One region of the Chromobacterium sp. HL1 genome, then DNA from elsewhere that is predicted to be linked to it. Evidence: riboswitches for the same ligand, from Rfam matches in the RefSeq annotation. Region 1 holds a riboswitch; the other holds the start of a gene.
What was found. Region 1 has a riboswitch for FMN ahead of AB1Z25_RS10205 (class I SAM-dependent methyltransferase). Riboswitches for the same ligand answer to the same signal wherever they lie in the genome.

Region 2: it holds a riboswitch for FMN, as region 1 does, so the genes downstream of both, ribB (3,4-dihydroxy-2-butanone-4-phosphate synthase) here and AB1Z25_RS10205 (class I SAM-dependent methyltransferase) in region 1, are expected to answer to the same signal.

Annotation. Positions count from the first base shown of each region.
Region 1 covers NZ_CP162399.1:2,247,687-2,253,547, forward strand. The annotation lists gene hrpA (ATP-dependent RNA helicase HrpA) at 1-2,853, opposite strand, end outside; gene AB1Z25_RS10200 (YfeK family protein) at 2,951-3,316, opposite strand; FMN riboswitch at 3,400-3,562, shown strand; gene AB1Z25_RS10205 (class I SAM-dependent methyltransferase) at 3,798-4,535, shown strand; gene AB1Z25_RS10210 (N-formylglutamate amidohydrolase) at 4,729-5,484, shown strand; gene AB1Z25_RS10215 (SpoIIE family protein phosphatase) at 5,509-5,861, opposite strand, start outside.
Region 2 covers NZ_CP162399.1:231,034-236,894, forward strand. The annotation lists gene AB1Z25_RS01140 (sensor histidine kinase) at 1-613, opposite strand, end outside; gene ribB (3,4-dihydroxy-2-butanone-4-phosphate synthase) at 666-1,325, opposite strand; FMN riboswitch at 1,451-1,597, opposite strand; gene ruvB (Holliday junction branch migration DNA helicase RuvB) at 1,686-2,720, shown strand; gene AB1Z25_RS01155 (hypothetical protein) at 2,838-3,245, shown strand; gene AB1Z25_RS01160 (ABC transporter substrate-binding protein) at 3,294-4,367, opposite strand; gene proB (glutamate 5-kinase) at 4,447-5,565, opposite strand; gene AB1Z25_RS01170 (hypothetical protein) at 5,755-5,861, opposite strand, start outside.

The DNA.
Region 1 (5,861 bases):
ATCCGGATTGACGCTGAGGAAGCGGGTGACGAAGTCCGGCACCGGCACGCAGCAGCGGCGGATCTGCTTGGGCAGGCCCTTGATCAGCTGTTGCAGCTTCTCGCGCACCATGCCGGGCACCAGCCATTCGAAGGCGGCCGGCTGCAGGCGGTTGAGGATGGCCAGCGGCACATCCAGAGTGACGCCATCCAGCGGGTGGTTGGGTTCGAAGCGGTAGCGCAGCTTGAGGCGGCCGTCTTCCAGCTCCAGCCATTCCGGGAACTGGTTTTCGGTGACATGTTGCGCGGCGTGGCGCATCAGTTCTTCGCGCGTCAGGTGCAAGAGCTTGGCTTCGGTCTTTTCCGCCTCCTTGCGCCAGGCCTCGAAGCTGGCGGCGTCCACCACCTCGGCCGGAATCCGTTCGCTGTAGAAGGCGAACAGCGCCTCTTCGTCCACCAGCACGTCCTGACGCCGCGCCTTGTGCTCCAGTTGCTCCACTTCGCGGATCAATTGCTGATTGCGCTGGAAGAAGGGCGCGTTGCTGACGTAGTCCATATTCACCAGCGCGCCGCGGATGAACAGCTCGCGCGCCTCTTCCGGCGCGATGCGGCCGTAGCTGACCGGCCGGCGCGGCACCAGGGTCAGGCCGTACAGGGTGACGCGTTCGCTGGCCACCACTTCGCCGCGGCTCTTTTCCCAGTGCGGGTCGAAGTAATGGTATTTGACCAGGTGCGGCGCCAGCTTTTCCACCCATTCCGGCTCGATCTTGGCCACGCAGCGGGCGTAGAGGCGGGTGGTTTCCACCAGTTCCGCCGCCACCAGCCATTTGGGCTTGGCCTTTTTCAGGCCGGAGCCGGGGAAGACGTGGAAGTTGACGCCGCGGGTGCCTTGGTAATCGTCGCCTTCCTGGTTTTTCATGCCCAGATTGCCGATCAGGCCGGTCACCAGCGCCTTGTGCAGGTTTTCATAAGCGACGGCGTCCAGCTGCTGGCGCTTTTTCTGCGTCATCTGCGCGTCCGGCTGCTCGGCGTCGGCGTGCGCCTGTTCGCGCTTGATCAGGCCCAGCTCGCCGGCGATGTCCGCCAGCTGCGCGTGCAGTTCGCGCCATTCGCGCAAGCGCAGATGGGACAGGAAGTGCTCGTGGCAGGTGTTGATCAGCAGACGGTTGGATTTCTTGTGCTTGAGCGCGTCGGAGAAGAAGTCCCACAGGTGCAGGAAGGACAGGAAGTCGGACTTCTCGTCGTTGAAGCGCGCCTGCGCGCGTTCGGCCGCCTCGCGCGCCTCGAACGGGCGTTCGCGCGGGTCTTGCACGCTCAAGGCGGCGGCGATGATCAGCACTTCGCGTACGCAGCCGAAGTCGCGGCCGGCCAGCAGCAGGCGGCCCACTTTCGGGTCCACCGGAATCCGCGCCAGCTCCTTGCCCACGCCGGTGAGTTCGCCCTTGTCGTCCACCGCGCCCAGTTCGGTCAGCACCTGGTAACCGTCGGCGATCAGCCGGCTGCTGGGCGCTTCGATGAAGGGGAAGGCGTCCACCTTGCCCAGCCGCAGCGCGGCCATGCGCAGGATGACCGCGGCCAGGTTGGAGCGGACGATTTCCGGATCGGTGAAGGCCGGACGCTGATTGAAGTCGTCCTCGCCGTACAGGCGCACGCAGATGCCGGCCTCGACGCGGCCGCAACGGCCGGCGCGCTGCCGCGCCGCCGCCTGGGAGATCTTCTCCACTTGCAGCTGTTCCACCTTGGCGCGCGGGCTGTAGCGGTTGATGCGCGCCTGCCCGGTGTCGATCACGTATTTGATGCCCGGCACCGTCAGCGAGGTTTCGGCCACATTGGTGGCCAGCACGATGCGGCGGCCGCCGGAGGGCTTGAAGATCTTTTGCTGGTCCTCGTTGGACAGGCGGGCGAACAAGGGCAGGATTTCGTAGCCGCGGATGCCGGATTTGCGCAGTTTTTCCGCGGTTTCGCGGATTTCGCGCTCGCCGGGCAGGAAGACCAGCATATCGCCCGGACCCTGGCGCGACAGCTCGTCGACGGCGTCGACGATGGCGCCTTCCATCTCCACTTCGCGCTCGTCTTCATCGCGCTGCGCCAGCGGCCGGTAGCGCACTTCCACCGGATAGGTGCGGCCGGAGACTTCGATCACCGGCGCGCCGTCGAAATGGCGGGAGAAGCGGTCGGCGTCGATGGTGGCCGAGGTGATGATCACTTTCAGGTCCGGCCGGCGCGGCAGCAGCTGTTTCAGATAACCCAGCAGGAAGTCGATGTTGAGGCTGCGTTCATGCGCCTCGTCGATGATGATGGTGTCGTAGTTTTCCAGATAACGGTCGGTCTGGGTTTCCGCCAGCATGATGCCGTCGGTCATCAGCTTGATCACCGACTTGTCCGACAGCTTGTCGGTGAAGCGCACCTTGAAGCCGACATGCTCGCCCAGCGTGGATTTCAGCTCCTGGGCGATGCGGCTGGCCACCGAGCGCGCGGCCAGCCGGCGCGGCTGGGTGTGGCCGATCAGGCCGTGCACGCCGCGGCCCAGTTCCAGGCAGATCTTGGGCAGCTGGGTGGTTTTGCCGGAGCCGGTTTCGCCGCAGATGATCACCACCTGATGGCCGTCGATGGCGGCTTTGATGTCGGCCAGTTTCTGGTTGACCGGCAGGGCGTCGTCGAAATCGGGCTTGGGCAGATGGGCGCGGCGCGCGGCCACCTTGGCGGCTGAGCGCTCGATCTGCGTCTGGATATCGGCCAGCTGCCTGTCCGCGGGCTGGTTTTTCTTCAGCCGCTCGGCGGCGTCGCTCAGTTTGCGGCGCAAGGCGTGGCGGTCGCGGATCAGGCAGGAGGGGAGGTCGGCCTTGAGTTGGGCCAGCAGCTGGGCAGCAGTCATCGGGAAAAGAACACTGGATTACAGGAAAGCGGCGATTATAACAGCTGCGTGGCGGTCCGGCAGGCCTGGATTGCCGGCCGGACGCCGGCGGAACGGCTTATTTGCGCTGGCGGTAGCGGCCCAGCTCCGCTTTCAGCCAGCCGGCGCTGGCCACCGGCTGCGCCGAGCCGCAACGCACCTGATAGGCCTTGCCGCTGATGCTGCTCTGGGTGGCCGCGCGCTCGATGAAGCTTTCCGCGTTGCTGACCCAGTCTTTTTTCAGCAGATACTGGTATTTGTCGTTTAGATGATCGCGGGCCTCTTTAGAGCCGTACCAACTGCCGTTGCGATTGAATTCGCAGCCGGATTGGGCCAGATAGTCCAATAGATGGTTGATCTCGTTCTTGGCGGCCGGGGTGGGCGCGGCGACAGCCGCGCCGGCGCTCAAACAAAAAAACAGCCAGATCGGCAGCTTCGGGGTCATGCTTCGCTCCATTGCAATTGGAATGCGCAGACTATGCGCGATGGGGCGGGGCTTGTCCAACTTCCGCGCCGCCTTTATGCTGTGCCGGTCTTCAGGGCGGGGTGAAATTCCCCACCGGCGGTATGTCGCGGCGAATGCCGGCGACGAGCCCGCGAGCGCCGCGCAGCCGTTTCCACGATGCGCGGGTCAGCAGATTCGGTGAGAGGCCGAAGCCGACGGTGAGAGTCCGGATGAGAGAAGACGCGCGCCAGGCCGTGAGAACCTGTTCAAAGTCTGCTGCGCTTCAGCGATACGGCGTTAAAAACGAGCTCAAAATGCTCATGTACCACTTGTACATTCCGCTTTTTCACTCGTTTTCGCCTTGTCTCGCCCTTGCTCGCGAGACTTTGAACAGGCTCAGAGAGCCCGGCGCGCTTTTGCGCGTCGGCATGGCCGTGCGCCGCCCTGGGGCGCTTTCCTTAAGTATTTACGGAGCCTCCACATGCAGCAAAACATCTACGACCATCCAGTCTTTTTCTCCCAATACCAAGCCTTGCGCGACAGCGACACCGGGCTGAACGGCGTGCTGGAGCAGCCCGCCTTGCGCGACGCGCTGCCGCCGCTGGCCGGCATCGACATCCTGGACCTGGGGTGCGGTTTCGGCGATTTCGCCCGCTGGGCGCGCGGCGAGGGCGCGGCCAGCGTCACCGCGGTGGATTTGTCCGAGCGCATGCTGGAACAGGCGCGAGCGCGCACTCAGGATCCCGCCATTCAATACCGCTGCGCGGGCATCGAGGATTTTCAGCCTCCGGCCGCCGCCTATGATCTGGCCGTGTCCTCGCTGGCCCTGCACTATGTGGAGGATTACGCGGCGGCGGCGGCGCGCGTGTTCGCCGCGCTGCGGCCCGGCGGCGTGTTCGCGCTGACGGTGGAGCACCCGATTTGCACGGCCAGCCCTCAGGGTTGGGCGCTGGACGCGGCGGGCGAGCCATCGCACTGGACGCTGGACGCCTACTTTCAGCAAGATGCACGCGCAAGCCGCTGGTTCGTCGACGGCGTGATCAAACATCACCGCACGGTGGAAAGCTATGTGAAAGGCTTGCTGGACGCCGGCTTCCAACTGCTTCACCTGGGCGAGCCCGCGCCGGACCCGCAGACCCTGGCGCATCGGGACGGTTTGCGGCCGCACGCGCGCCGTCCGGCCCTGCTGCTGCTCTCCGCGCGAAAGCCGGCGCGTTAGCGCGGCCTTGCCGGACTGGCCCGAACCTGTTCAAAGTCTCGCGCAAGTCGCGGCAAGGCGAAAACGGCTGAAAAACGGCATGGCTGTTTTCAACGCCGTATCGCCGGCGCGTAGCAGATCGCAAACAGGTTCTTAGAACCAAGCCGCGCATGCCCGGTCCAGCAATGATCGGGCAAGAATCAGGAGGAGGGCGATGAGAAGCGGATGGGTAGCGGGGATTCTGATTCTGGCCTTATCGACGGCGCCCGCCGTCGGCAAGACCCCGCCGGAACGTGCCGTCATTGAACCGGCCCACATCGTCGAGGCCATCAAGCTGCAGCAGGAGGCGGATGCCGCCAAGGACAGGCCGCCGCAAAACGGCGAGCCGTGGTTTACCGTATTGGAGGGCAAGCGTCCCATCATCGTTACCGCGCCGCACGCCACCAGCCCGTTCCGCGACGGGCAATACCGTTTCTCCGACGGCGGCGGCACCGCGGCCTTGGCGGCGATGCTGCACCAACTGGCCGGCGCCACCGCGATCTACACCACCCGCGCCTCGCCGTCCGACCCCAATTACGAAGACGACAACGCCTTCAAACGCAAGCTGGCGGCTTTGATCGCCGATCAACGCCCCTTGCTGGTGCTGGACCTGCACGGCAGCCATCCCTACCGGCCTTACGATGTGGACTTCGGCACCTTGAACGGGGCTTCGCTCCTGGGCAAGCCCTGGCTGCAACAGCGGCTGGAGCAGCGTTTGCGAGGGCAGGGCGTGCTCAATGTCTCCGACAACTACTTCGCCGCGTCCAAGCATCAGACCATCGCCAAATTCGCTTCGCGGCTGGGCGTGCCCGCCATTCAGCTGGAAATCAGCAGCACCTGGCTCACGCCCTCGGACGGGAATCTGGCCGCGCATCGTTTCTCCCAGCTCTTGCAGGCGCTGGTGCGCTATGTGAGAGAGGTGGAGGGCTAGGCAGCCGCGACACCGGCGCGGCGCTCAGGCGTCGTGCCAGCGGGAGCGGTTTGGCACGGCGCAGCCGATATCGGCCTCAGGCTGGTTTGGGACCGATGGCGAATGCACCACCAGCAAGGACGCGTCGTCCAAGATGGCTTCGTTCTGGCGGTGGCGCTGCAGCGCCTGCAATACGGTATTGCCGATCCGTCCGGGCCAGCCGGCTTCCACCGCCTTGATCACGCCGTCCAGGCCAAACATCTGGCCATTGTCCGCCTGGGCCTCGGTAATGCCATCCGAGCAGACGACCAGCGCATGCTCCGGCTTCAACATGCTGGTTTCCAGCGAACGGTCGAACTGTCTAGCCGCCAAAATGCCCAGGGGCGGGTGCTCGGAAC
Region 2 (5,861 bases), 2.0 Mb from region 1:
GCGCGATCTTGGCTTGCAGCTTGCGCAGCGGCCAGCTGATCAACAAGGTCATCGCCAGCGCCAGCGCCAGCGCGGAGGCCAGCGACAGCCAGGCCAGGCGGTCGGCGGTGCGGCGCATTTCCGTGATCGAGTCCTGCCATTGGCGCTGGCTTTGTTCCAGTTGGCGGTTGATCAATTGGCCTTGCGCGGTCAGGTGCAGGTCCAGCTGGCGGAACAAGCGGTCGCGTTGCGCGCCGGCGCGCGCCGGCAGGGCCTGGAGTTGCGGCTGGATCGCCAGAATGGCCCGGGCGCTGAGCGTCAACTCGTCGTCGTCGCCGCGTTGCAATTTGCGTTGCGCCAGCTCGATCTCCTGCCAGGCGCCGGCGGCGGTTTTGGCCAGTGCGCGGTCTTTCAGGATTTGAGCCTGGCGGGTGGCGCGTTCGAATTGAATGGATTGCTCGCGCGACACGCGGTTGGCGTCCAGCCATTCCTTGGCTTGCTCCTGATGCGAGCGCAGTGTGGAGGCGGCGTGTCCCAGCTCGTTGCGCAGCTGGATCAGCACGGCCGAGGGCACGACGGCGACGATTAGAAAGCTGGCCAGCAACAGGCTGCGGAATGAAACGAAACGAAGCATGATGGGGTCGGCGTCGACGCCGCGGGCGCAGGCCCGCGGCTAAGGGCAAAGATCAAGCAGACAGCGGAGCGGCGGCTAAGTTCTGGCGGGAAATCCATTCAGCCAGTTCAGCCACGCTCAGAACGGGCAGCGCGTGCGTTTGAGCGTAGTCCGCGATTTGCGCGCCGCGCATCATGCTGCCGTCGGGGTTCATCAGCTCGCAGAGCACGCCGGCGGGCTGGAAGCCGGCCAGGCGCGCCAGTTCCACCGCGGCCTCGGTATGGCCTCGGCGGCTCAGCACGCCGCCGGCGGCGGCCACCAGCGGGAAGACATGGCCGGGGCTGACCACGTCGCCCGCCTGCGCCTGTGGGTGGACGGCGGCCTGGATGGTGCGCACCCGGTCGGCGGCGGACACGCCGGTGGACACGCCCTGGGCGGCTTCTATGCTGACGGTGAAGGCGGTGCCGTAGCGGCTGCCGTTGCGTTGCGTCATCGGCGGCAATTGCAGCCGGGCGGCGTGCTCGGCGGTCAGGCACAGGCAGACGATGCCGCTGCAATCGCGGATCAGACGCGCCATTTCGGCCTCGCTCAGCGCGTCGGCGGCCAGGATCAGGTCGGCCTCGTTCTCGCGGTCGTGATCATCGGGAACAATGACCGGCAGGCCGCGGCGCAAGGCGTTAAGCGCCGCTTCTACGCGTTGGGACAAGATGTCAGGGTGTGTGGCGATACTCATGGAAACGGTCCTCGGGTCGTTTGAGAAACAGGTTCCAGGGCGTGAAAAGGGCCGGCGCAAGCCAACCCGCGCGCACCAGCGCGCAGCGAACACGCCGCGGCCGCGCGTAGCGCGGCAGGCGGCCATGTCGTCTTCTCTCATCCGGACTATTACCGTCGGCTCTGGCCTGTCACCAGATCTGCTGACCTTCCGCCGGGAAGCGGAAGCGCTCGCGGGCTCGATCTTGCGATCATACCGCCGGTGGGGAATTGCACCCCGCCCTGAAGACGTTGCGTTGGCCCGCGATGATGGGCGGGCCAGCGGCGATTATAGCGCGGTGGTAAGATTGGGCATTCGTTTTTTTGGCCGGCGGCTGACACCATGATTGAAACCGACAACCTGTACGGCGGCGCGCCCGAGCCGCGCATCGTCACCCAGCAAAGCCTGTCCAGCCAGGAGGAGGCGCTGGAGCGCGCCTTGCGGCCCAAGCAGCTGGACGAGTACGTCGGCCAGAAGAAGGCGCGCGAACAGCTGGAGATCTTCATCGAAGCGGCCAAGCGCCGCAGCGAAGCGCTGGACCACGTGCTGCTGTTCGGCCCGCCCGGCCTGGGCAAGACCACGCTGGCGCACATCGTCGCCCGCGAAATGGGGGTGAATCTGCGCCAGACCTCGGGGCCGGTGCTGGAGCGGGCGGGCGATCTGGCCGCCTTGCTGACCAATCTGGAACCGCACGATGTGCTGTTCATCGACGAGATCCACCGGCTGAGCCCGGTGGTGGAGGAAATCCTCTATCCGGCGCTGGAGGATTATCAGATCGACATCATGATAGGCGAGGGGCCGGCGGCGCGTTCGGTCAAGATCGATCTGCCGCCGTTCACCCTGGTGGGGGCCACCACCCGCGCCGGCATGCTGACCAATCCGCTGCGCGACCGTTTCGGCATCGTCGCGCGGCTGGAGTTCTACAACGCGGAGGAACTGACCCGCATCGTCAGCCGTTCCGCCGGCTTGTTGAACGTCAAGCTGGCCGACGACGGCGCGTTCGAAGTGGCGCGCCGCAGCCGCGGCACGCCGCGCATCGCCAACCGGCTGCTGCGCCGGGTGCGGGATTACGCCGAGGTCCGGGCCGACGGGGTGGTCAGCGCCCAGGTGGCGGACGCCGCGCTGGCGATGCTGGACGTGGACCCGGCCGGCCTGGACGTCATGGACCGCAAACTGCTGCAGGCCATTCTGGAGAAGTTCTCCGGCGGGCCGGTGGGGCTGGACAACGTCGCGGCCGCCATCGGCGAATCCACCGACACCATAGAAGACGTGATCGAGCCCTTCCTGATTCAGCAAGGCTATCTGCAGCGCACTCCGCGCGGCCGGATGGCGACGGCGTTGGCCTATCAGCACTTTGGGCTGCCGTTGCGGGATTGACGCGCCGGCCGGCGCTGTCGCTTGCGCGCAGCAGCATGGCCATCCCTTGATCGCCGCCGCCGCCGCGCGGGCGTACAATGCCTGCTTTCACGCATTCCGCTGCGGCGGGGGATGATTATGTTCTACGCTTTGTTCGGCCTGACCTTGGCGGTGGCGATCGCCACTTCGATTTTCACCGCGCGCTTTTTCGATCCTGCGGTCAACAAGATTCTGGCGCGAGTCCTGGGACGGGATTTGACCGATGCCTGGCGCAAGTACATTTTCTTCGCCATCGTGGTCACCGGCGTGTCTGGCGGCGTGCGGCAGTGGGCGCTGGAGAAGTATCTGCCGCCGGCGGCGGGCAAGGGCAGCACGGTGATGGAGCTGACCGGCGAACGCTGGTTGCTGGAGCTGTTCAATACCTTCATCGACACCCTGCGCTCGATTGCCTGGGTGATGCTGTTGTTCTTCCTGTGCGCGATGCTGGCCTATGTGATCATGAAGGCGGTGGAGATGCGCAAAGGCGAGCAGGCCTCCGATGAATGAAAAAATCCCGGTCCATGACCGGGATTTTTCTTTGAAGCGCGGCGCGGCTCAGCTGCCGATCTTGATTTGCGACCACAAGCGGTTCAGATCGCGACGGGATTTCACGTCCAGATCTTTCAGCGCCACGTATTTGCCCTTGGCCGGCTCCAGCATGATCACCGGATTGGCCTTGATCTGCGGTTTGAAGAAGGCCTCGGCCGCCTTGACCGGATTGGTCGCGCCGATCTGGTTGGAAATCTCGGCGGCGTTCTTGCCGTCCAGCATGAAATTGATGAAGCGGTGCGCCAGGTCCGGACGCGGGGCGTCCTTCAACACCACCATATTGTCCACCGCCAGGATATTGCCTTCTTTCTGCGGCTGGTAAGCCAGCTTGAACGGGCGTTTGGCGTGCTGCGCGTCCTGCTGCGCCTGGAACAGATCGTTGGAATAGCCGTGTGCCACCCAGATATTGCCGACGGTCAGCTCTTTGATATAGCTCTGGTTGTTGAAGGCGGCCCAATAGGGCTTGGCTTTGCGGATCACGCCGGCCGCGGCCTTCCAGTCTGCTGGCTGGACGGAGTTGGCGTCCTTGCCCAGATAGAGCAGGGCGGCGGACATCAGTTCGCGCTGAGAATCCAGCACGGTGACCCTGCCCTTGATCTTGGCCAGCACCGCCGGATCGAAGATCAGCGCCCAGCTGTTGGCCTGCGGCAGCACGCCGGCTTTTTGCAACTGGGTTTCGTTGTAGCCTAGCAAGGTCAGCGACACCACGGTGGGCGCGGCCACCTTGTTGCCGGCGTCGAACGGCGCGTTCAGGCTCAGATAGCCGGCATTGAGGTTTTTCCAGTTGGGCAGCAGCGCCTTGTTCAGCGGCTGGGTCTTGCCCTGCTTGATCAGCGTGCTGACGGCGAAGGCGGTGGGAAACACCATGTCGTAGCCTTTGGCGCCGGCGGCCAGCTTGGCCAGCATTTCCTCGTTGTCCCCGTAATAGTCCTGCACCAGCCTGCATTTGCACGATTGTTCGAAACGCTTGGCGGTGTCTGCGGACAAGGCGTTGTTCCAGTTGTAGATATGGAGTACGTCCTCGGCCATTGCCGAGCCCCAAGTCAGAGCCAGAAGCGCCGAAAGGGCCAGCTTTTTCATACGCGTGAATCCTTAAGTTCAAAGAATGGGAGGGTAAAAAGGGAAGCGGAGCGAAGGCGCCGCGGCGCCTCCGCCTCCGTCACAGCGCGACCATATTGTCGCGATGGATCAGTTCCGGTTCGATCATATAGCCCAGCGCGGCTTCGATCTCGCGGGTGGGTTTTTGCATGATGGTGCGCGCTTCGCTGGAGCTGTAGTTGACCAGGCCGCGCGCCACTTCCTTGCCTTCCTGATCGACGCAGGCCACCGCCTCGCCGCGCAGGAAATCGCCTTCCACCGCGCAAACGCCGATAGGCAGCAGGCTGGTGCCGCGTTCCCGCACCGCCAGCGCCGCGCCGGCGTCCAGCACCAGACGGCCGGACAGCTTCAGATGGTCCGCCAGCCATTGCTTGCGTGCCGCCATGCGGCTGGTGGGCGGCAGCAACTGGGTGCCGATGCCTTCGCCGTCCGCCAGGCGCGACAGCACTTGATGCTCGCGGCCGCAGGCGATCACGGTGGCCGCGCCGCTGCGCGCCGCGCGCTTGGCGGCGAGAATCTTGGTGATCATGCCGCCGGTGCCCACGCTGGAACCGGCGCCGCCGGCCATCTCTTCCAGCCGGGCTTCGCCGGCGACGGCTTCGTGGATGAATTCCGCGTCCGGCTGTTTGCGCGGGTCCGCGCTGTACAGGCCTTGCTGATCGGTGAGAATGATCAGCGCGTCGGCCTCGATCAGATTGGTCACCAGCGCGCCCAGGGTGTCGTTGTCGCCGAAGCGGATTTCGTCGGTGACCACGGTGTCGTTCTCATTGATGATGGGCACCGCATTCAGGTTCAACAGGCTGGTCAGCGTGGAGCGGGCGTTCAGGTAACGGGTGCGGTCGGCCAGGTCCTCGTGGGTCAGCAGGATTTGCGCGGTTTGCAGGCCAAAGCCGCGGAAGGCGGTTTCGTAGGCCTGGCACAGGCCCATCTGGCCGACCGCCGCCGCGGCCTGCAATTCGTGCACGCCCTTGGGGCGCACGGTCCAGCCCAAGCGTTGGCAGCCCTCGGCGATCGCGCCGCTGGAAACCAGCACCACCTGCTTGCCGCGCCGCTTCAGCTCGGCGATCTCCGCGGCCCAGCGATCAAGCGCCGCCCTGTCCAGGCCCTTGCCGTCATTGGTGACGAGACTGGAACCCACCTTGACCACAATCCGGTCTGCGGCGTGAATAACCGAGCGCATCCAAAACTCCATAAGTCGAAAACGATAGATGCGGGGGAGTGTACCCGAAAAAGCGGGGGGCGGACCGTCTCCAGCGGTGAGGGCGTCCGCCGGCGGTCAAGCGATGGCGCCAGCCCGTTGATTACAAGGGCTTTGATCCGGACCGCGGCATCCGGCCGGCCAGGCGGCACGATAAAAGCTTGATCTGGATCAGAAATGTTCGCTGTCGCGGTATTCCATGATCTGGAACAGCGGAGTCTGCGCGTGCAGACGCGACACCCGGATCAGGCTTTCCCGTTCGCCGTCGTGCAGGCGGA